DNA from 3 places in the Kluyvera chengduensis genome. Region 1 is predicted to be linked to each of the others. Evidence: predicted binding sites of a transcription regulator. Region 1 holds the regulator's gene; each other region holds the start of a gene.
What was found. Region 1 encodes PurR, which represses purine synthesis genes. Its sites were predicted from a motif close to CANGCAAACGTTTGCNTG; they were not measured.
Positions count from the first base shown of each region.

Region 2: a site for PurR is predicted at 3,244-3,261, ahead of pyrD (quinone-dependent dihydroorotate dehydrogenase). Genes of this name have one in related genera too.
Region 3: a site for PurR is predicted at 3,378-3,395, ahead of ACH1XZ_RS11870 (nucleobase:cation symporter-2 family protein). Genes of this name have one in related genera too.

Region 1 is NZ_JBIQOI010000002.1:108,927-115,546, reverse strand. Features, by position in the region: gene punR (DNA-binding transcriptional activator PunR) at 1-691, shown strand, start outside; gene purR (HTH-type transcriptional repressor PurR) at 710-1,735, opposite strand; gene cydH (cytochrome bd-I oxidase subunit CydH) at 2,031-2,120, shown strand; gene ACH1XZ_RS06140 (MFS transporter) at 2,281-3,447, shown strand; gene sodB (superoxide dismutase [Fe]) at 3,529-4,110, opposite strand; gene ACH1XZ_RS06130 (C40 family peptidase) at 4,233-5,054, opposite strand; gene ACH1XZ_RS06125 (Grx4 family monothiol glutaredoxin) at 5,398-5,742, shown strand; gene rnt (ribonuclease T) at 5,809-6,456, opposite strand; gene gloA (lactoylglutathione lyase) at 6,560-6,620, opposite strand, start outside.
Region 2 is NZ_JBIQOI010000002.1:713,308-719,927, reverse strand. Features, by position in the region: gene pepN (aminopeptidase N) at 1-2,388, shown strand, start outside; gene ssuE (NADPH-dependent FMN reductase) at 2,520-3,095, opposite strand; gene pyrD (quinone-dependent dihydroorotate dehydrogenase) at 3,347-4,357, shown strand; gene zapC (cell division protein ZapC) at 4,522-5,064, shown strand; gene ACH1XZ_RS09065 (YcbX family protein) at 5,061-6,170, opposite strand; gene rlmKL (bifunctional 23S rRNA (guanine(2069)-N(7))-methyltransferase RlmK/23S rRNA (guanine(2445)-N(2))-methyltransferase RlmL) at 6,269-6,620, shown strand, end outside.
Region 3 is NZ_JBIQOI010000003.1:181,998-188,617, reverse strand. Features, by position in the region: gene ACH1XZ_RS11875 (AsmA family protein) at 137-1,813, opposite strand; gene ACH1XZ_RS11870 (nucleobase:cation symporter-2 family protein) at 1,933-3,324, opposite strand; gene gltS (sodium/glutamate symporter) at 3,609-4,811, shown strand; gene glpK (glycerol kinase GlpK) at 4,950-6,458, opposite strand; gene ACH1XZ_RS11855 (MIP/aquaporin family protein) at 6,480-6,620, opposite strand, start outside.

The sequences.
Region 1 (6,620 bases):
AAAAATGCAGATCACCCGTCAGCAGTGCCAGCAAATCGCTAACGGCTGGCGCGGACAGTTGGCAATTGCTGTCGATAATATCGTGAAGCCTCAGCGTACTCGTCAGCTCATCGTCGATTTCTATCGGCATTTCAGCGATGTGGAACTGATTGTTTACCAGGAAGTATTCAACGGCGTCTGGGATGCGCTGGCTGACGGTCGTGTGGAGCTGGCGATTGGCGCCACCCAGGCGATTCCGGTCGGCGGTCGATTCGCGTTCCGCGATATGGGGATGCTCAACTGGCACTGTGTGGTTGCCAGCACGCATCCGTTGGCCCGGATGGACGGTCCGCTTAGCGACGACGTGTTGCGCAACTGGCCGTCGCTGGTGCGGGAAGATACGTCGCGATCTCTGCCGAAGCGTACGACCTGGCTGCTTGATAACCAGAAACGTGTGGTCGTACCGGATTGGGCCTCTGCGGAAACCTGTATCTCGGCCGGGCTTTGCGCGGCAATGGTGCCTGGACATCAGGCGCAGCCGTGGCTGGAAAGCGGAGAGTGGGTAGTGTTACAGCTTGAAAACCCGTTCCCGGATGCCGCCTGTTGTCTGACGTGGCAGCAAAGCGAAGCGTCGCCGGCCTTGAACTGGCTGCTGGAGTATCTGGGGGATAGCGAGACGTTAAATGAAGAGTGGTTACGGACACCCGAGTAGGGTGTCCGTGGGTAACGCTTAGCGGCGGTAGTCGCGGAACGGACCGTCGGCTACGGAGCGACGTTCGATGAGACGCGGATGCACCTCAATCGATTGCGACGTCTCGCGCTTGCTGACGATACGATCCATCAGCATATTGAAGGCCGTTTCGCCGAGTGAATCTTTCGGCTGATGAATAGTGGTCAGTGCTGGGGTGAAGAAACGAGAGTTGCGCACGTTGTCATAACCGATCAGCGAAATATCCTGCGGTACGCGTAGCCCCATTTCATCGGCCGCACACAGGGCACCCATCGCCATAATGTCGCCGCCGCAGAAGATAGCGGTAGGGCGCGGATGCTGTGACAGGATTTGTTGCATCGCGCGATAGCCTGACTCAGGCTCAAAGTCACCCTGCACAATCCAGTTGGCTGGCACGTTAATTTGCGCTTCTTCCATGGCCTTCATAAAGCCCGCCAGACGGCCAGCGCCGGTGTTACGCTCCAGAGGACCTGGGATCACGCCAATGTCGCGGTGCCCGCGCTCAATCAAGTAACGGCCCGCGGTGTAACCCCCTTCAAAGGCGTTATCGATAACGGAGTCGGTAAAGTCCGCTTTGGCTTCACCCCAGTCCATCACGACCATCGGGATGTGACGGTACTCTTCCAGCATCGTCAGCAGCGACTCTGGGTATTCAGAGCACATGACCAGCAGGCCATCAACGCGCTTTTGCGCCATCATTGACAGGTAGGCGCGCTGCTTTTCCAGGTTGTTCCAGGCGTTGCCCAAAATTAGGGTATAGCCTTTCTCAAAGCAGTTTTTCTCAACAGCTTCGATAATTTCGGCAAAGTAGGCCGCTTCGCTGCTGGTTGCCAATAAGCCAATCGATTTGGTGTGGTTGACCTTGAGACTACGGGCAACGGCGCTTGGCGAGTAGTGCAGCTCTTTAATAGCCGCCCAGACGGCTTCACGTGTCTCTTCAGCCACAAAACGCGTCTTGTTAATTACATGTGATACGGTTGTAGTGGAAACGTTTGCGCGCTTCGCTACATCTTTAATAGTTGCCATTCCATCTCACTCCAGACCCTGGCCTGCCCCTGATAAAATCGAAAGGAAAACGTTTGCCTTCACACACCCTGACGCAATTTTATGGATTGCGATTCGCCGGGAAAACGATACAGGACGACAGGAGGGGGTCAATGGCCGGTACGCTTATAAATAAGCGTCGAATTTTGACTTATCCTGGCGCAAAGTGGAAGAGCAAAAACCAACATCCTGCTAAAACTGTGAAGATTTTTGCGCAATACTGTGCAAAAATGAGTTAGCTCAGTTTTGCTGTGGAAATAAAAAGGAGAAAAAATTGATGAGTACCGAACTTAAGCTGTCGCTCTCTACCACCGTTATTACGCTGGCGCTGATTGTCGCCGCCGCGTTGACTGCTGTTCTGCACTAATTCCTCTGCGAGGGAGCGTCCGCTCCCTCCTGTTAGATTATTACCTGATTCGCAATAATCTTTTGCTGTTTTGCACACTTCTGTTTTTCTGTGATTGATGTCATGCTTTTGCATTATGTCCTTATGCCGCGTCTGTGGTGCGGCCAATCGGAGCTTAAGCATGAAAATTAACTTCCCCTTACTGGCGTTAGCCGTCGGTGCCTTTGGCATCGGCACCACCGAGTTCTCGCCGATGGGGCTTTTGCCGGTCATCGCTAAAGGGGTGGACGTCTCCATTCCTGCGGCTGGGATGCTGATCAGCGCCTATGCGGTCGGCGTGATGGTCGGTGCGCCGTTGATGACGCTGCTGCTTTCTCATCGTGCTCGTCGTAATGCGCTGATTTTTCTGATGGCGATTTTTACCCTCGGCAACGTGCTCTCTGCCATTGCGCCGGATTACACCACGCTGCTGTTGTCGCGCATTATTACCAGCCTTAATCATGGCGCATTCTTCGGTCTGGGCTCGGTGGTGGCGGCGAGTGTCGTGCCAAAACATAAACAGGCGAGCGCAGTAGCCACCATGTTTATGGGGCTGACTATCGCGAATATTGGTGGTGTGCCTGCCGCGACGTGGCTGGGCGAAACCATCGGCTGGCGCATGTCGTTCCTGGCGACCGCCGGGCTTGGCATTATCGCGATTCTGGGTCTGTGGTTCTCGCTGCCGAAGGGCGGGGCGGGCGAAAAACCGGACGTGAAACGCGAACTGTCGGTGCTGGTGCGTCCGCAGGTACTATCAGCGCTGTTAACCACCGTGCTGGGCGCGGGCGCGATGTTTACACTCTATACCTATATTTCTCCGGTGCTGCGTACCATCACTCACGCCACTCCGGGCTTTATTACCCTGATGCTGGTGCTGATTGGCGTAGGCTTCTCTATCGGTAACTACCTTGGCGGTAAATTCGCAGACCGCTCGGTGAGCGGGACGCTGAAAGGCTTCCTCGGCTTGCTGATGGTGATTATGCTGGCCATACCTTTCCTTGCGCAAACGCAGGTAGGTGCGGCGTTCAGCATGGTGGTCTGGGGTGCGGCAACCTTCGCGGTGGTGCCACCGCTGCAAATGCGCGTGATGCGCGTGGCTCACGAAGCACCAGGCCTTTCTTCCTCGGTGAATATCGGGGCGTTTAACCTGGGTAACGCACTGGGTGCGGTTGCGGGTGGGGCGGTTATCTCCGGCGGTCTGGGGTATAGTTTCGTGCCGGTAATGGGGGCGATAGTGGCGGCTCTGGCGTTACTGGTTGTTTTCCTCGGCGGACGTTCTCGCGGTGAAGAAGCCCTGGCCAGCCAGTAAAAACAAAAACGCAGAAGGTCTCCCTTCTGCGTGATACGAGATAACCCGGCGAAGCGTTGCGATGCCGGGTTATTTTTTTGCTTACGCTGCCAGATTCTTAGCGACGAATTCCCAGTTAACCAGAGCCCAGAAGTGCTCCAGATAGTTTGGACGCGCGTTGCGGTAATCGATGTAGTAAGCGTGTTCCCACACGTCAACGGTCAGCAGCGGCGTCGCGTCGGTGGTCAGCGGGGTCGCTGCGTTAGACGTAGAGACGATAGCCAGGGAGCCGTCGGCTTTCTTCACAAGCCAGGTCCAGCCAGCGCCGAAGTTTTTAACCGCGGCATCGGTGAACTGCGCTTTGAATTCAGCGAAGCTGCCGAAGGATTTGGTAATGGCTTCAGCGACTGCACCGGTTGGTTCGCCACCGGCGTTTGGTGCCAGGCAGTTCCAGTAGAAGGTGTGGTTCCAGACCTGCGCGGCGTTGTTGAACACGCCGCCTTCAGAAGAACGCACGATCTCTTCCAGCGTCTTGCCTTCAAACGCGGTGCCTTTGATCAGGTTGTTCAGGTTAGTGACATAGGTCTGGTGGTGTTTGCCATAGTGATACTCAAGCGTTTCCACGGAAATGTGTGGGACCAGAGCGTCTTTGGCATACGGTAATGCAGGTAATTCGAACGACATTGCTTCTCTCCTTATTATATTTGTACACTCAATAACCATGTACTGAGTAGGGATAGAGTAGCAAATTAAAAGGTGAGATAAAAGATAAGCTTACCCCGTTTATTAACAAACGGGGTAAGTGATTAACGAATTGTCTTAGGGGTGACAACGCGGCGGGCACCGACGTAGTGACGTACCCAATAATCTTCGCTCAGCGAGGTTATCTGGATGTCCTGGCCGGTACGCGGAGACTGAATAAATTTGCCGTTACCGACATACACGCCAACGTGATCGGCGGTACCGCGACCCTGAGTGCGGAAGAAAACCAGATCGCCACTTTCTAGCTCGCCACGTTCAACCGGACGCGCATCGCGCAGGTGATACATTTCGTTGGCGGTGCGTGGGATACGAATATTGACCAGATCTTTATAAGCGTAATAGACCAGACCGCTGCAATCGAAACCGGTACGCGGGGAGTTGCCACCCCAGCGGTAAGGCTTACCTAACTGCCCCATCAGCTTATTCATCGCGGTTTTCTGTACTTTCTGCACGCGAATTTTGTGCGCAGCGGCGATGGTCGTTGGTTTGGACTCTACAGGAGTGGTGGTGCAGACCTTCTTATGACCCTTGCGAACCTTGCAGGTCGTGGTGACGCTGGCGGTTTTGACTGCGCTGCTTTTCGCGCGGGTTTTAGCGGAGGCGGTTTTCGATTTGCTGGAGACTGGCGCTGCTTTTTTCGCTACGGCTGGGGTGGTTTTCTTTTTAGCGGCAACCGGAGTCGATTTTTTCTTAGCGTTAGATTTATTGTCCGCGTTCTTTTTCTTACGTTCACTGCTTTTTGCAGGAAGCGACTTTTGCGCCGTTGGGGTTTTGGCATGCCCTGTAGCATGCGCCAACGGCGTGAAGGATAACGATGTAAACAGCAATGCACAGAGCGTGAACGACCATTTTTTTATCTGCGCCACTGAACAACCCTCTGAGTAAGATACAGGCTAAATGTCCTTGCCTAGGTATGGTTTACAAAACCCAACGATTCTAATCCATAAAAACACGAAATGTTAATAGTGTTTTTATGGATAAAACGTTGTTTCGTTAGCAACTGCAAAAAAAAACATCATTTGATACATAATGAGTCAAATAATGAGCAAGCTTTTCACCCACCTGCCGATAAACTCATATTTATAAAGCAACTTACCGCGTCAGACGATAAAATAGTAAAGCGTGAACAAAATGTTATTTTCTGTTCAGGGTCTGAAACGTTACAATGTCAGACTACTGCCGTAAAAAGAAGTTTGAGGAAGCAAGACAATGAGCGAGACAATTGAAAAAATTCAGCGCCAGATCGCTGAAAACCCAATCCTGCTGTACATGAAAGGTTCCCCGAAACTGCCAAGCTGCGGTTTCTCAGCCCAGGCTGTTCAGGCGTTGTCCGCCTGCGGCGAGCGCTTTGCTTACGTCGACATCCTGCAGAACCCAGACATCCGCGCCGAGCTGCCAAAGTATGCAAACTGGCCGACTTTCCCACAGCTGTGGGTTGATGGTGAGCTGGTTGGCGGCTGCGACATCATTATCGAAATGTACCAGCGCGGCGAACTGCAGCCTCTGATTAAAGAGACCGCTGCTAAGTACGCTGAAGAGCCGAAAGCAGAATAATCGGTTCGCCCCAATACCGGGCACAAAAACAAAAAAGCGACCTGAAGGTCGCTTTTTTTTATACTGCTATTCTTCGGACGCTATCGGCAGCGGCCAGCCGCCCAGGCGCTTCCAACGGTTGACGATTTCGCAGAACAGAATCGCGGTCTGTTCGGTGTCGTACAGCGCCGAGTGGGCCTGACTGCTGTCGAAATCCATGCCTGCTGCGGCGCAGGCTTTTGACAGCACGGTTTGCCCCAGCGCCAGCCCGCTAAGTGCGGCGGTGTCGAAGGTTACAAAGGGGTGGAACGGGTTACGTTTAAGCGAAGCGCGTTCAGCGGCGGCCATCATAAAGCTATGGTCGAAGGTCGCGTTGTGCGCCACCATAATGGCGCGGTTACAGTCACTGTCTTTAATGCCTTTACGGACCATTTTAAAGATGGCGTGCAGGGCATCGTACTCGCTAACCGCGCCGCGCAGGGGATTGTTTGGGTCGATACCATTGAACGCCAGCGCTTCCGGCTCGAGGTTCGCGCCCTCAAAAGGTTCAACGTGGAAATGTAACGTGTTGTCCGGCATCAGCCAGCCTTGCTCATCCATTTTCAACGTAATTGCCGCTATTTCGAGCAGGGCATCCGTTTTGGCATTGAATCCAGCAGTTTCTACATCGATAACCACGGGATAAAACCCACGAAAACGGTCGCATAGACCATTAAGTTGCACATTGTCGGACATCAGAATCTCATCACTTAGAAAAAGTAGCGCGCATTATGGCAAATTTTGCCGCGGCTTGGAAAGGCGGGTAAAAAAACGGGCGCATTATGCGCCCGTGGAGGAGTTAGTTGCCGAGACCTTTGCCGGCATCTTTCTCTTCGATCAGTTCGATTTTATAGCCGTCC
Region 2 (6,620 bases), 600 kb from region 1:
GAAGAAGATAACAACCTGGTTATTGCTGGCCTGCCAGAACGTTTCACCCTGAAGATTGTGAATGAAATCAGCCCAGCGGCGAATACGGCGTTAGAAGGGCTGTATCAGTCTGGCGAAGCGCTCTGCACTCAGTGTGAAGCCGAAGGCTTCCGCCACATTACCTGGTATCTTGACCGCCCGGACGTGTTGGCGCGTTTCACCACCAAAATCTCTGCCGATAAAACCAAATATCCGTTCCTGCTCTCTAACGGCAACCGCGTTGCCGAGGGCGAGCTGGAAAATGGCCGTCACTGGGTACAGTGGCAGGACCCATTCCCGAAACCATGCTACCTGTTTGCGCTGGTTGCCGGTGATTTCGACGTACTGCGCGATACCTTTAAAACGCGCTCTGGCCGTGAAGTAGCGCTGGAGCTGTTCGTTGACCGCGGCAATCTGGACCGCGCGCCGTGGGCGATGACCTCGCTGAAAAACTCCATGAAGTGGGACGAAGATCGTTTCGGCCTCGAGTACGACCTCGACATCTATATGATTGTCGCCGTCGACTTCTTCAATATGGGCGCAATGGAGAACAAAGGGCTGAACGTCTTTAACTCCAAATTCGTACTGGCGCGGACCGATACCGCAACGGATAAAGACTATCTCGATATCGAACGCGTGATTGGCCACGAGTATTTCCATAACTGGACCGGTAACCGCGTCACCTGCCGCGACTGGTTCCAGTTAAGCCTGAAAGAAGGCTTAACCGTTTTCCGTGACCAGGAATTCAGCTCTGATTTAGGTTCACGTGCCGTAAACCGCATCAGCAACGTGCGCACCATGCGCGGCCTGCAGTTTGCAGAAGACGCGAGCCCGATGGCGCACCCAATCCGTCCGGATAAAGTTATTGAAATGAATAACTTCTATACCCTGACGGTGTACGAGAAAGGGGCGGAAGTTATCCGCATGCTGCACACCCTGCTGGGTGAAACCAACTTCCAGAAAGGCATGCAGCTGTACTTCGAACGTCACGACGGCAGCGCTGCGACCTGCGATGACTTCGTGCAGGCGATGGAAGATGCGTCTAACGTTGACCTGTCGCATTTCCGCCGCTGGTACAGCCAGGCCGGTACGCCGATTGTTAGCGTGCATGACGACTACAACCCGGAAACCGAGCAGTACACGCTGACCATTCGTCAGCGTACGCCAGCGACCGCTGAGCAGGATGAAAAATTCCCGCTACATATTCCGTTCGACATTGAACTGTACGATAACGAAGGCAAGGTGATCCCGCTGCAGAAAGACGGGCATCCGGTGCATCACGTGCTGAACGTGACCCAGGCCGAACAGACCTTTGTTTTCGATAACGTTTACTTCCAGCCGGTACCCTCGTTGCTGCGCGAGTTCTCAGCGCCAGTTAAGCTGGAATATAAATGGAGCGATCAGCAACTGACGTTCCTGATGCGTCATGCGCGTAATGACTTCTCCCGCTGGGATGCGGCGCAGAGCCTGCTTGCAACCTATATCAAGCTGAACGTCGCTCGCCATCAGCAGGGCCAGCCGCTGTCGCTGCCGGTCCACGTGGCCGACGCGTTCCGCGCGATTCTGCTGGATGAGCACATCGACCCGGCGCTGGCGGCTGAAATCCTGACGCTGCCATCAGCGAGCGAAATTGCTGAGCTGTTCGAGATTATCGATCCTATCGCCATCGCTGCGGTGCGCGAAGCGCTGACCCGTACGCTGGCGACTGAACTGGCCGACGAATGTCTGGCGGTTTATAACGCCAACAAGCTCGACAGCTATCGCGTAGAGCATGCCGACATCGGCAAGCGTTCGCTGCGCAATACCTGTCTGCGCTATCTGGCATTTGGCGACCGTGAGCTTGGCGATAAGCTGGTGAGCGATCAGTACCATCATGCCGATAACATGACGGATGCGCTGGCGGCGCTGTCTGCTGCCGTGGCGGCTGAACTGCCGTGCCGCGACGCGCTGATGCAAGAGTACGATGACAAATGGCATCATGACGGCCTGGTGATGGATAAATGGCTGATTCTGCAGGCGACAAGCCCGGCAGATGACGTGCTGGCCACGGTACGTAAGCTACTGAACCACCGTTCATTCAGCATGAACAACCCGAACCGCATTCGCTCGCTGATTGGTGCCTTTGCCGGCAGCAACCCGGCAGCGTTCCATGCGGCAGACGGCAGTGGCTATCAGTTCCTGGTGGAAATGCTCACCATCCTGAACAGCAAAAACCCGCAGGTGGCTTCGCGTCTGATTGAGCCGCTGATCCGCCTGAAACGCTATGATGCGAAGCGTCAGGCGTTAATGCGTGCCGCGTTGGAACAGCTGAAAGGGTTGGAAAACCTGTCCGGCGATCTGTACGAGAAGATTGCTAAAGCATTAGCATAACCGGTAGCCCGGACGAGGCGTGAGCCGACTCCGGGGAAACCCGGTAGTACTCCCTGCGTCGCTTTGCTCGGCCGGGCTACATTTATATACAAACAAAAACGCCGCTGGTTTTGCCTGCGGCGTTTTTTTTATCAAACATGTTCGGTGATTCGCGCGGAACTTAACGTGGGAACCTGGATATCCCGCCGATGCAATGCCTGCCAGAATGTCTCCAGCGCGCTGTCCAGACGGGTGTGCAGATTTGGGCTGAACTGCGGCTTATGCTGATAATCGGTCACCTGACTATCATCGGCAAAGACACCCTGCAGGATCTCCTGGGCCTTCAACGCGTTCAGAACCGGTTTCAGGGCGTAATCCACTGCCAGCATATGCGCCACCGTGCCGCCGGTTGCCAGCGGCAGCACGACTTTGCCTTCAAGCGCACGCTCGGGCAGCAGATCCAGCAGCGCTTTTAATGCGCCAGCAAACGAGGCTTTATAGACCGGCGTGGCAATAACCAAGCCATCGGCGTGAGCCAACTGCTCGGTTAAGGTTTGCAGCGCGGGGCTGTCAAAGCGGGCGTGAAACAGATCTTCGGGGTCGAAGTTCTGTAAATGCCAATGGAAAACTTCAACGTCGGCGGCAGAGAGTTTCTCCCGGGCGTACTCCAGCAGGGCGCTGGAGCGAGAAGGAAAACGGGGGCTGCCTGCTAAAGTAATGACGCGCATGGTCTCTCCTTATAACTAAAAACAAACATTAATCTAAAATTGATAACATTTGCATCAGTGTGTCAGAGGGGAAACCCAGGGCGAAATACTTTTTCTGATGATGGATTACCAGAAAATGCATATGCAGGGTGGAGTAAAGGTTGAATTGAAGGAAAACGATTGCGTTTTTTTTGCCATAGGTCAATTCCATTTTTGAGCGTTATCGCACATAATACGCCCCCGGTTTGCACACCGGGAATCCAGGAGAGTTCATGTACTATCCCTTCGTTCGTAAAGCACTTTTTCAGCTCGATCCAGAGCGCGCTCATGAATTAACGTTCCAACAATTACGTCGCGTCACCGGCACCCCGCTGGAAGCACTCGTGCGTCAAAAAGTACCGGAAAAACCGGTGACCTGCATGGGGCTGACGTTTAAAAATCCGCTGGGTCTGGCCGCAGGTCTGGATAAAGATGGCGAATGTATCGATGCCTTAGGGGCGATGGGATTCGGCTCTATTGAGATAGGTACCGTCACGCCGCGTCCACAACCGGGTAACGACAAGCCGCGCTTGTTCCGCCTGGTCGACGCCGAAGGGTTGATCAACCGTATGGGCTTCAATAACCACGGCGTTGATAACCTGGTCGAGAACGTGAAAAAAGCGCATTTCGACGGGATCCTGGGTATTAATATTGGTAAGAATAAAGATACGCCAGTAGAGCAGGGCAAAGATGACTATCTGATTTGTATGGAAAAAATCTATGCTTACGCGGGTTATATTGCGATTAATATCTCCTCACCAAATACCCCAGGGCTGCGTACGCTGCAATATGGTGATGCGCTTGACGATCTCCTTTCCGGTATTAAAAATAAGCAATCTGAACTCGAACAAAAGCATCATAAATATGTTCCAGTGGCGGTGAAGATCGCGCCGGATCTTTCTCATGAAGAGTTGATCCAGGTGGCCGATAGTTTAGTTCGCCATAATATTGATGGGGTGATTGCGACCAATACTACATTGGATCGTTCTCTGGTTCAGGGGATGAAAAATTGCGATGAAATGGGTGGCTTAAGTGGTCGTCCATTACAATTAAAAAGCACCGAAATTATTCGTATGTTGTCCGCCGAATTAAAAGGCCAATTACCTATTATTGGCGTTGGCGGTATCGACTCGGTGATTGCAGCGCGTGAGAAGATGGCAGCCGGTGCGTCTCTGGTACAGATCTATTCCGGTTTTATTTTTAAAGGCCCACCGCTGATTAAAGAAATCGTTACCCACATCTAGTATTTTTCCCAGTATTGTGATCCAGGGCTTTATTTCCGGCCCTGGTTGCATTATATTTCCCTACTGTTGCTTATTTAAACATATTGGTCTTTTATTATTTAAGACAAAGTAACGCAGCGGAAGAACAGGCAATGCATTGGATGCGAATATGACGGGGGAGTAAAATGCGAATTAAACCTGATGATAACTGGCGTTGGTATTATGATGAAGAGCACGATCGAATGATGCTCGATTTAGCCAATGGTATGTTGTTTCGTTCGCGTTTTGCTCGCCGGATGTTAACACCCGATGCTTTTGCGCCAACCGGTTTTTGCGTTGACGATGCCGCGCTTTATTTCTCCTTTGAAGAGAAATGCCGTGATCTGGTGCTTTCAAAAGAACATCGTGCTGAGCTAATTCTTAATGCCCTCGTCGCCATTCGCTTCCTCAAACCCCAAATGCCGAAAAGCTGGCATTTCCGCGCGCATGAAGATAGCTGGTCTCCGGTGATCGGTGATGCCGCAGCCGTTTGGTTAAGTGACGATGATAGTCAGGTGAATTTGCTGGTGGTTGAGCCGGGCGAAAACGCCGCGCTATGTCTGCTGGCACAGCCGGGGCTGGTACTGGCTGGTCGCACCATGCAGCTTGGCGACCCTATCAAAGTGATGAACGACAGGCTGCAACCTCAGCCGGGGCTGGACGGTTACAGCCTGGAGCAGGCGGTTTAAAGCTTCAGCTTCAGTGCGGTTTTCGGCACGCAGCTACAGCTAAGAATCGTACCATCGTTCGCTATCGCGCTTTTTTTCAGCGGGCTCACTTCTCCGTCCAGCAGCGTCACGCGGCAGCTGCCGCAGATACCCGCCCGGCAAGAGTAGGGGACGCGAATGCCCTGTTGCTCTAACTGTTCCAGTAAGATCTGTTGATTATTCCCGGTAAAGGAACGGCCTTCCCAGTCAATCTCCACGAGCGCATCCTGCTGCGTCTGCGGGGCCAACGCCTCGTCGCTTTTCCCTGAGCTGTACACGATGGCCGGGCCGGTGGTGAGAATTTCCACTTCATCGCCCACGCGAACCACACCGCTGTTGCGGGCAATCAGGTTCTGACCGAAATCCACATCGCCGTTGGCGGGGTTAGTGCGAAATGACTGTAGCGTACTCAGTGGTTCTGCTGCCGGGTGTTTTTGCCCTTTCTCTGGGCTGATAGTCGTGAAGATACAGCGGCTGCATGGTTTCACAACATCGAAGATCACGTCGCCAATGCGCAGCGTTTTCCAGCTGTCTTCTTCCCAGGCCTGCGCGCCGGTCACCACCAGATTAGGGCGGAACTGTTCCATGCGGACGCTGGCGCGGCAGCGCTGCTGCAGGTCGCGTAGCGACGCTTCGTTGGTGAGCAGGAACGGAAAACCATCGGCGAATGAGAGCGGCACCGCGTCGTGGCGCTTAACGCGACGGGTAAGGTCATCGCCCAGCCAGCGAAGCTGGACATCGCGCTTAAAGAATGGCGTGAGCCACTGATTGATAGCATCGGGGGCAATACGCGAGGTAAAATGGTTGCCCCACACTTCGGTTGGCGACGGCTGACCGACGAAATCCACAAAACGGACTAACGCACTGCTGCCGTCGGGCGCGGTGAGGTGTAAACCATCGTGAAGGACCGCAGGGGTAAAACGCACCATCGCCGGGAACTGACGGGCGGTAATAAAGGTGCCATCAGGCTCGGTGATCATGAAAATGCGGTCAAACGCCATACCGCTAATATCGGCGAAGGCGTGCGTAAGCCCGATGCCGCGCATGGATTTCACCGGATGTATAAAAAGCCGCGATAATGTAGCCACAACGCTGTCCCTGAGTCGAAAATAAGCCTTTAACTTTATGACATGGGGCGCAGATTGGCTATAATGCGCAACAATTTTCTGCGAGTAAAAGTGACGATATGAATTCTCTGTTTGCCAGTACGGCCCGTGGGCTGGAAGAGCTGTTAAAAACTGAACTGGAAGGCCTGGGCGCCCAAGAGTGCCAGATTGCCCAGGGCGGCGTCCATTTCCAGGGCGACACGCAGCTTCTGTACAAAAGCCTGATGTGGAGCCGCCTGGCGTCGCGCATTATGATGCCACTGGGAGAATGTAGCGTCTGGAGCGATCTCGATCTTTATCTTGGCGTACAGGCTATCGACTGGACCTCTATCTTCACCCCGGATGCCACCTTCGCGGTCAGCTTCGGCGGCCTGAACGATAGCATTCGTAACAGCCAGTACGGCGCGCTGAAGGTAAAAGATGCGATCGTTG
Region 3 (6,620 bases), on a different contig from region 1:
TCCTCCCTCGCCCCTTTGGGGAGAGGGCCAGGGTGAGGGGAGCCCTCGCACGATCTCTCTTGTAGCCTGGCCAAGCGCAGCGCCGCCGGGGCGGCTCCGAGCCAACCCCGGGGTCGGCGTAAACGCCTCGCCCGGGCTACTTAATCATGCCGCCCAGCATCTGCTGGGTGACTTCCTGCTTATCCATATTCACCGCATGCAGCTGCCCGTTCACCGTCGGTTTGAGCGGCGCATCGGCTTGCACATTCCCGCTCGCCGTCAGTTGAACATTCCCATCGCCGGTAATCGGCAGCGTTGGCCATCCCCATTGCTGGAGCACGTTCAGCGGCACGCCTCGGCCGTTCAACGTGACGCGAGTCTGGCGCTGTGGTTGCTGCGCAACGGTAGCGGTGGCTTCCAGAATGCCTTTTTCGGTAAAGGCGCTCAGCTCGGTGATATTAACGTTTGAGGCATCGGCGTTCAGCGTCATTGACGGACGACGCACGTCGATGCGGTTAAAGGTTGCCGCCGCGCCGTTCAGCGTCGCGCTGCCGCCCCAGACGCCCCACTGGCGGTTTTTGGCTAACTGAAGATTGGCGCCGTAGCCGTCCAGCGCGGTGATCTGCCATGGGAAATCAGGGTCGATATCAATCACCAGGTTACGGCTGGCACCGAATTTCTTCAGGGTTACGCTTTGCAGCCACGGCGGAAGCTGTTCCATCCACAGCGATTTCCAGTTCTCCGGCAGCGTATATTCCAGCCCGGCGAAGACCGCATCGTCCAGCACCAGCGCATTCCCGGCGCGCAGCCAGTTACCGGAACTGCGCACCATGCCGCCTTCCCAGCGTGAGGTGAACTGACGCAGCGCAATGCCCTGCGGTGAGAATTCAGCGTTGAGGATTGGGTCGAGCAGATGCAGCGAGCCGTAGATAAACTCGCTGGCGTTCATTGAAATTTTACCGTCATCGCTCTGCCAGCCGCCCTGGCTGAGGGTCAGGTTGCGCAAGTTGAGGTCGAGGTCGGTCACCGCCCAGTCCGGGCCTTGCAGTCGCGCATCGGTGATATCAAGCCGGCCAATCTGTAACGACGGCACGGTGGTGAGCGGCGCAAGGAAATCGAGCAGCGACTTGTCGCTCTGCATGCGAATTTCGTTAAGACGCAGATTATCCACGACCCAACTGCCGTCGCTGTTGCGCCGTGCGTTGCCGGTGAGGGAACCGCGCGCCATATCGGCGCCGACGGTGGTTAATGTGACCTCGCCGTTGTCGAGGGTGCCTTCAATCAGCGCGTTGGTGGCCGGGATGCCATTAAGCGACAGCGAGCCTGCGCTCATCTGAATCTGGGCTTTGGTGCCCAGCACGTTACCGGCAACCGGAGCCCAGGGTATCACGCCGCCGGAGACGCGCTGAGCGCTCAGCTCCCAGCCGGTTTCCGGGCTGTTCAGCGCCATATTGTTTAGCTGCAAGCGGTCAGCGGCAAACGGCAGCGGGGCGTTAGACGGAGAAAGGTTCAGCGTGCCGTCTTGCAACAAAATGGTATCGACGTGCAGCGGGTCGGTTATCTGGCGCGAACTCAGGCCGATATCCACCGCTTTGGCGACCAGCGTTGCGGGCTTGCCGTCGCGGCCAAAGGTGACGTTTTTCAGCAGGATATGAGAAGGCGAAGAAAAGCGATGGTCCATCGCGTCAAACGTCACGTGGTACGGGGTGCTGTCGCTCAGCCACTGGCTAACGTGACGTGCGCCCCAGCGCGTTTGCAGTAAGAAATAGAAGGCCAGGATCACCAACAACAGGGCGATCAACAGCCAGATAATGAGCTTTCCAAGAAATTTCATGATCTTCCGTCCTGAGAAGGGCACATAAACCTGTTATGCATGATTTATGCGCATTCCTCAAGGCGGGAATCGTATTATTCGATGTCAGCGGCAGTGGCGAAACCACTGCCGCGAAGGGATTACGCTTTTTCCGGCGGGAAGACCAGGTTGAGGATAATCGCGGTGATACCACCGGCGGCGATGCCGGAAGAGAGCAGGTTTTTCAGCCAGTCCGGCGCGAACTGCAGGATTTGTGGCTGCTGGGACACACCCAGACCGACGGCCAGCGACAGCGCGATAATCAGAATCGCACGACGGTTCAGCGGCTCACGGGAGACGATGCGCACGCCGGAAGCGGCGATGGTACCGAACATCACCAGCGTTGCGCCGCCGAGTACCGGCTCAGGGATGTGCTGCACAAAGCCGCTTACCGCCGGGAACAGGCCGAGCACGATAAGCATCAGCGCCACCACGAAGCCCACGTAGCGGCTGGCAACGCCGGTCAGCTGGATCACGCCGTTGTTCTGCCCGAAGCAGGAGTTCGGGAAGGTGTTGAACACCGCTGAGACGCAAGAGTTCAGACCGTTTGCCAGCACGCCGCCCTTCAGACGCTTCATATAAACCGGGCCGGAAACCGGCTGCTCGGAAACGTCAGAGGTGGCGGTGATGTCACCGATGGTCTCGAGGGAGGTAATCATAAATACCAGCATCAGCGGCAGCAGCAGGCCCCAGTCGATGCCCAGGCCATAATAAAGCGGCGTTGGGATGGTAATCAGGCTGCTGTTCGCTGGCGCGGCGTTCTCCGGCAGCATGCCGAGGAACCACGCCATCAGGTAGCCTGCCGCCATGGCAATCACCAGAGAGGCGATGCGCAGGTACGGGTTACGCTGGCGGTTAAGCAGAATAATGATGGCCAGCACGATCCCTGCCAGCAGCAGGTTTTTCGGCGCGCCGAAGGTGTGGTCTGCCATCGCCGCGTAGCCGCCGCCGATGGAGGTCAAGCCAACCTGAATCAGCGACAGGCCGATAATCATCACCACCACGCCGGAAACCAGCGGTGTAATCACGCGGCGCGCCAGATGCAGCACGCGGGAGATAACCATTTCGGTGCAGCTTGCCAGCATCAGGGTGCCGAACAGCGCCGCCATCATTGTGGGTACGTCCGCGCCACCGGTTTTCAGCGCCGTGCCGCCCATGATTAACGGGGCGACGAAGTTGAAGCTGGTGCCCTGAATCGACAACAGGCCAGAACCTACTGGGCCCCAGGCTTTAATCTGAATGATGGACGCCACGCCGGAGGCGAATAACGACATGCTGATAATGTGCTGAGTGTCTTCCGCTGGCAGGCCAAGCGCCTGGCAGATGAGCAGCGCGGGGGTGATCACCGCAACAAACATCGCCAGCAGGTGCTGAAACGCGGCGAACAGCGTCTGCGGCAGCGGTGGACGATCTTCCAGACGATAGATTAATTCGCTGTTCTGCGAATGCGCAATCGGTTGCGCATTGGCTTGATCGAGTGTGTTAGAAGACATCTCAGAGGTAATCCCGTGGTGGAAAAGTGGCGATTTTAGCGGACTGGCTGGTAAAAGCAATCGGTTGCTTTCACTGATGGCATATTATTGCGGAAAATAGCCGCGCAAAATAAGGGGTTTTGCCGGAGTAAGTTAACGAAAATGATGACAAATAATACGTTTTTCTACCCTAATCACCTTTTTCTTGCTTACACTTTTGCTCGACGCCTCATGAGGAGGCGTGAACGACATGGGAAATTGGTCGCGTGTGAATGAATCATGCGTTTTAGTCAGGAGCTGTAATTATGTTTCATCTCGATACTTTATCGACGCTCGTTGCCGCAACGCTGGTGTTGCTGCTAGGACGAAAACTGGTTCAGAGCGTTCCCTTCCTTAAGAAATACACCATCCCCGAGCCCGTTGCGGGCGGCCTGTTGGTCGCGCTGGCGCTGCTGGTGCTGAAAAAGAGCATGGGCTGGGAAATCGACTTTGATATGAGCCTGAAGGACCCGCTGATGCTGGCGTTCTTCGCGACAATCGGCCTTAACGCCAATATCGCTAGCCTGCGTGCGGGCGGCAAGGTGGTGGGGACGTTCCTGATTGTAGTCGTTGGGCTGCTGCTGCTGCAAAACGCGCTGGGCATTGGCATGGCGAAGCTCTTAGGCCTCGACCCGCTGATGGGGTTGCTGGCGGGCTCGATTACCCTCTCCGGCGGTCACGGCACTGGGGCGGCGTGGAGCAAGCTGTTTATCGAACGATATGGCTTTGAAAATGCGACGGAAGTGGCGATGGCCTGCGCTACCTTTGGGCTGGTGCTCGGTGGCCTGATTGGCGGGCCGGTGGCGCGCTATCTGGTGAAACACTCGTCGTCACCGGATGGTACGCCGGACGATTTGCAAGTGCCGACGGCGTTTGAAAAGCCGGACGTGGGGCGCAGCATTACCTCGCTGGTGCTGATTGAAACTATCGCGCTGATTGCCATCTGTTTGACGCTGGGTAAAGTCATTGCGCAACTGCTCGCCGGTACGGCGCTGGAGCTGCCGACGTTCGTCTGCGTGCTGTTTGTCGGGGTGATCCTCAGCAACGGCCTGGCGCTGATGGGCTTTTACCGCGTGTTCGAGCGAGCGGTGTCGGTGCTGGGCAACGTCAGCCTGTCGCTGTTCCTGGCGATGGCGCTGATGAGCCTCAAGCTATGGGAACTGGCGGATCTGGCGCTGCCGATGATTGTGATTCTGGCGGTGCAGACCGTGGCGATGGGCCTGTACGCGATTTTCGTCACCTACCGTCTGATGGGCAAAAACTACGATGCGGCGGTGCTGGCGGCGGGTCACTGCGGCTTTGGCCTTGGCGCAACGCCAACGGCGATTGCCAATATGCAGGCGATTACCGAGCGTTTCGGGCCGTCACATATGGCGTTTCTGGTGGTACCGATGGTGGGGGCGTTCTTTATTGATATCGTCAACGCGCTGGTGATTAAGCTGTATTTGATGCTGCCGATATTTGGCTGAAATAAAAATGCCGGAGATAGTCTCCGGCATTTTTTTGCCTGATGGCGCTACGCTTATCAGGCCTACAAACGGATGCCGTTCGGTTCCCTCTCCCCCGTGGGGAGAGGGCTAGGGTGAGGGGGGCATACCGTGCGACACTTACCCTTCGTGATCTTCCCACGCTAACGCGCGTTTCACCGCTTTCTGCCAGCCACTGTAGCGGTAGTTACGCTCGGTGGTTTCAATCCCCGGGCGGAACTCGCGCTCAATCACCGCTTTTTCCTGCAGCTCATCCAGGTTCTGCCAGAAGCCGACCGCCAGACCGGCCAGGTAGGCCGCGCCGAGCGCGGTGACTTCACGCACTTCCGGACGCTCAACGCGAGTGCCTAGAATGTCGGACTGGAACTGCATCAGGAAGTTGTTGGCGACCGCGCCGCCGTCCACGCGCAGGGCGTGCAGACGAATGCCAGAGTCTGCCTGCATCGCTTCCAGCACGTCACGGGTCTGGTAGGCGATGGATTCCAGCGTAGCGCGAATAATGTGGTTCGAGTTCACGCCGCGGGTCAGGCCGAAGATGGCTCCGCGGGCATACGGGTCCCAGTACGGTGCGCCGAGGCCGGTAAAGGCCGGTACCACGTACACGCCGTTGGTGTCTTTCACCTTGGTGGCGAAGTACTCGGAGTCGAACGCGTCGCTAATCAGTTTCATTTCGTCACGCAGCCACTGAATGGACGCGCCCGCCATGAATACCGCGCCTTCCAGCGCATAGTTCACTTCACCGCGTGGGCCGCAGGCGATGGTGGTCAGCAGGCCGTGGCTGGAGGCCACCGCTTTCTCGCCGGTGTTCATCAGCATAAAGCAGCCGGTACCGTAGGTGTTTTTCGCCATCCCTTCTTTCACGCACAGCTGGCCGAACAGCGCCGCCTGCTGGTCACCGGCAATCCCGGAGATAGGAATACGCGTACCGCCTTTACCGCCAATGTTGGTCTGACCGTACACCTCGGAAGACTTGCGCACTTCCGGCAGCATGGCGCGCGGGATATCCAGCGCGTCCAGCATCTTGTCGTCCCACTCCAGCGTGTTGATGTTGAACAGCATGGTACGCGAGGCGTTGGTGTAGTCGGTAACGTGGACGCGCCCCTGGGTCATTTTCCAGATAAGCCAGGTATCAACGGTACCAAACAGCAGCTCGCCGCGTTTCGCACGCTCGCGGGAGCCTTCGACGTGGTCGAGGATCCACTTCACTTTGGTGCCGGAGAAGTACGGGTCCACCACCAGGCCGGTGGCTTTGCGCACGTACTCTTCCATGCCGTCACGCTTCAGTTGCTCGCAGATATCGGCGGTGCGGCGGCACTGCCAGACGATGGCGTTGTAAATCGGCTTACCGGTTTCACGCTCCCACACCACGGTGGTTTCACGCTGGTTGGTGATACCGATAGCCGCAATCTGGTCAGAGCTAATGTCGGCTTTCGCCAGCACTTCGACCAGCGTAGAGCTTTGGGTGGCCCAGATTTCCATTGGGTCGTGCTCAACCCAGCCTGGCTTAGGATAAATTTGTTCGAATTCGCGCTGTGACACGCTGACGATGTTGGCGTCATGATCCATAACGACGGCGCGGGAGCTGGTGGTGCCCTGGTCGAGCGCAACGATATATTTTTTGTCAGTCATAATGAACGTTCCGTAGTCAGTTTACAGCGAAGCATTTTGTTGGTTCTGGCTGGAGGCCGCCTTCGGCGCTTCAACCTCGCAGGTGTCGCACGGCAGGTGACGACCGATCAGCTTGCGATAGCTGAACGCCCCCAGCGCTGCACCTACTATTGGCGCACACAG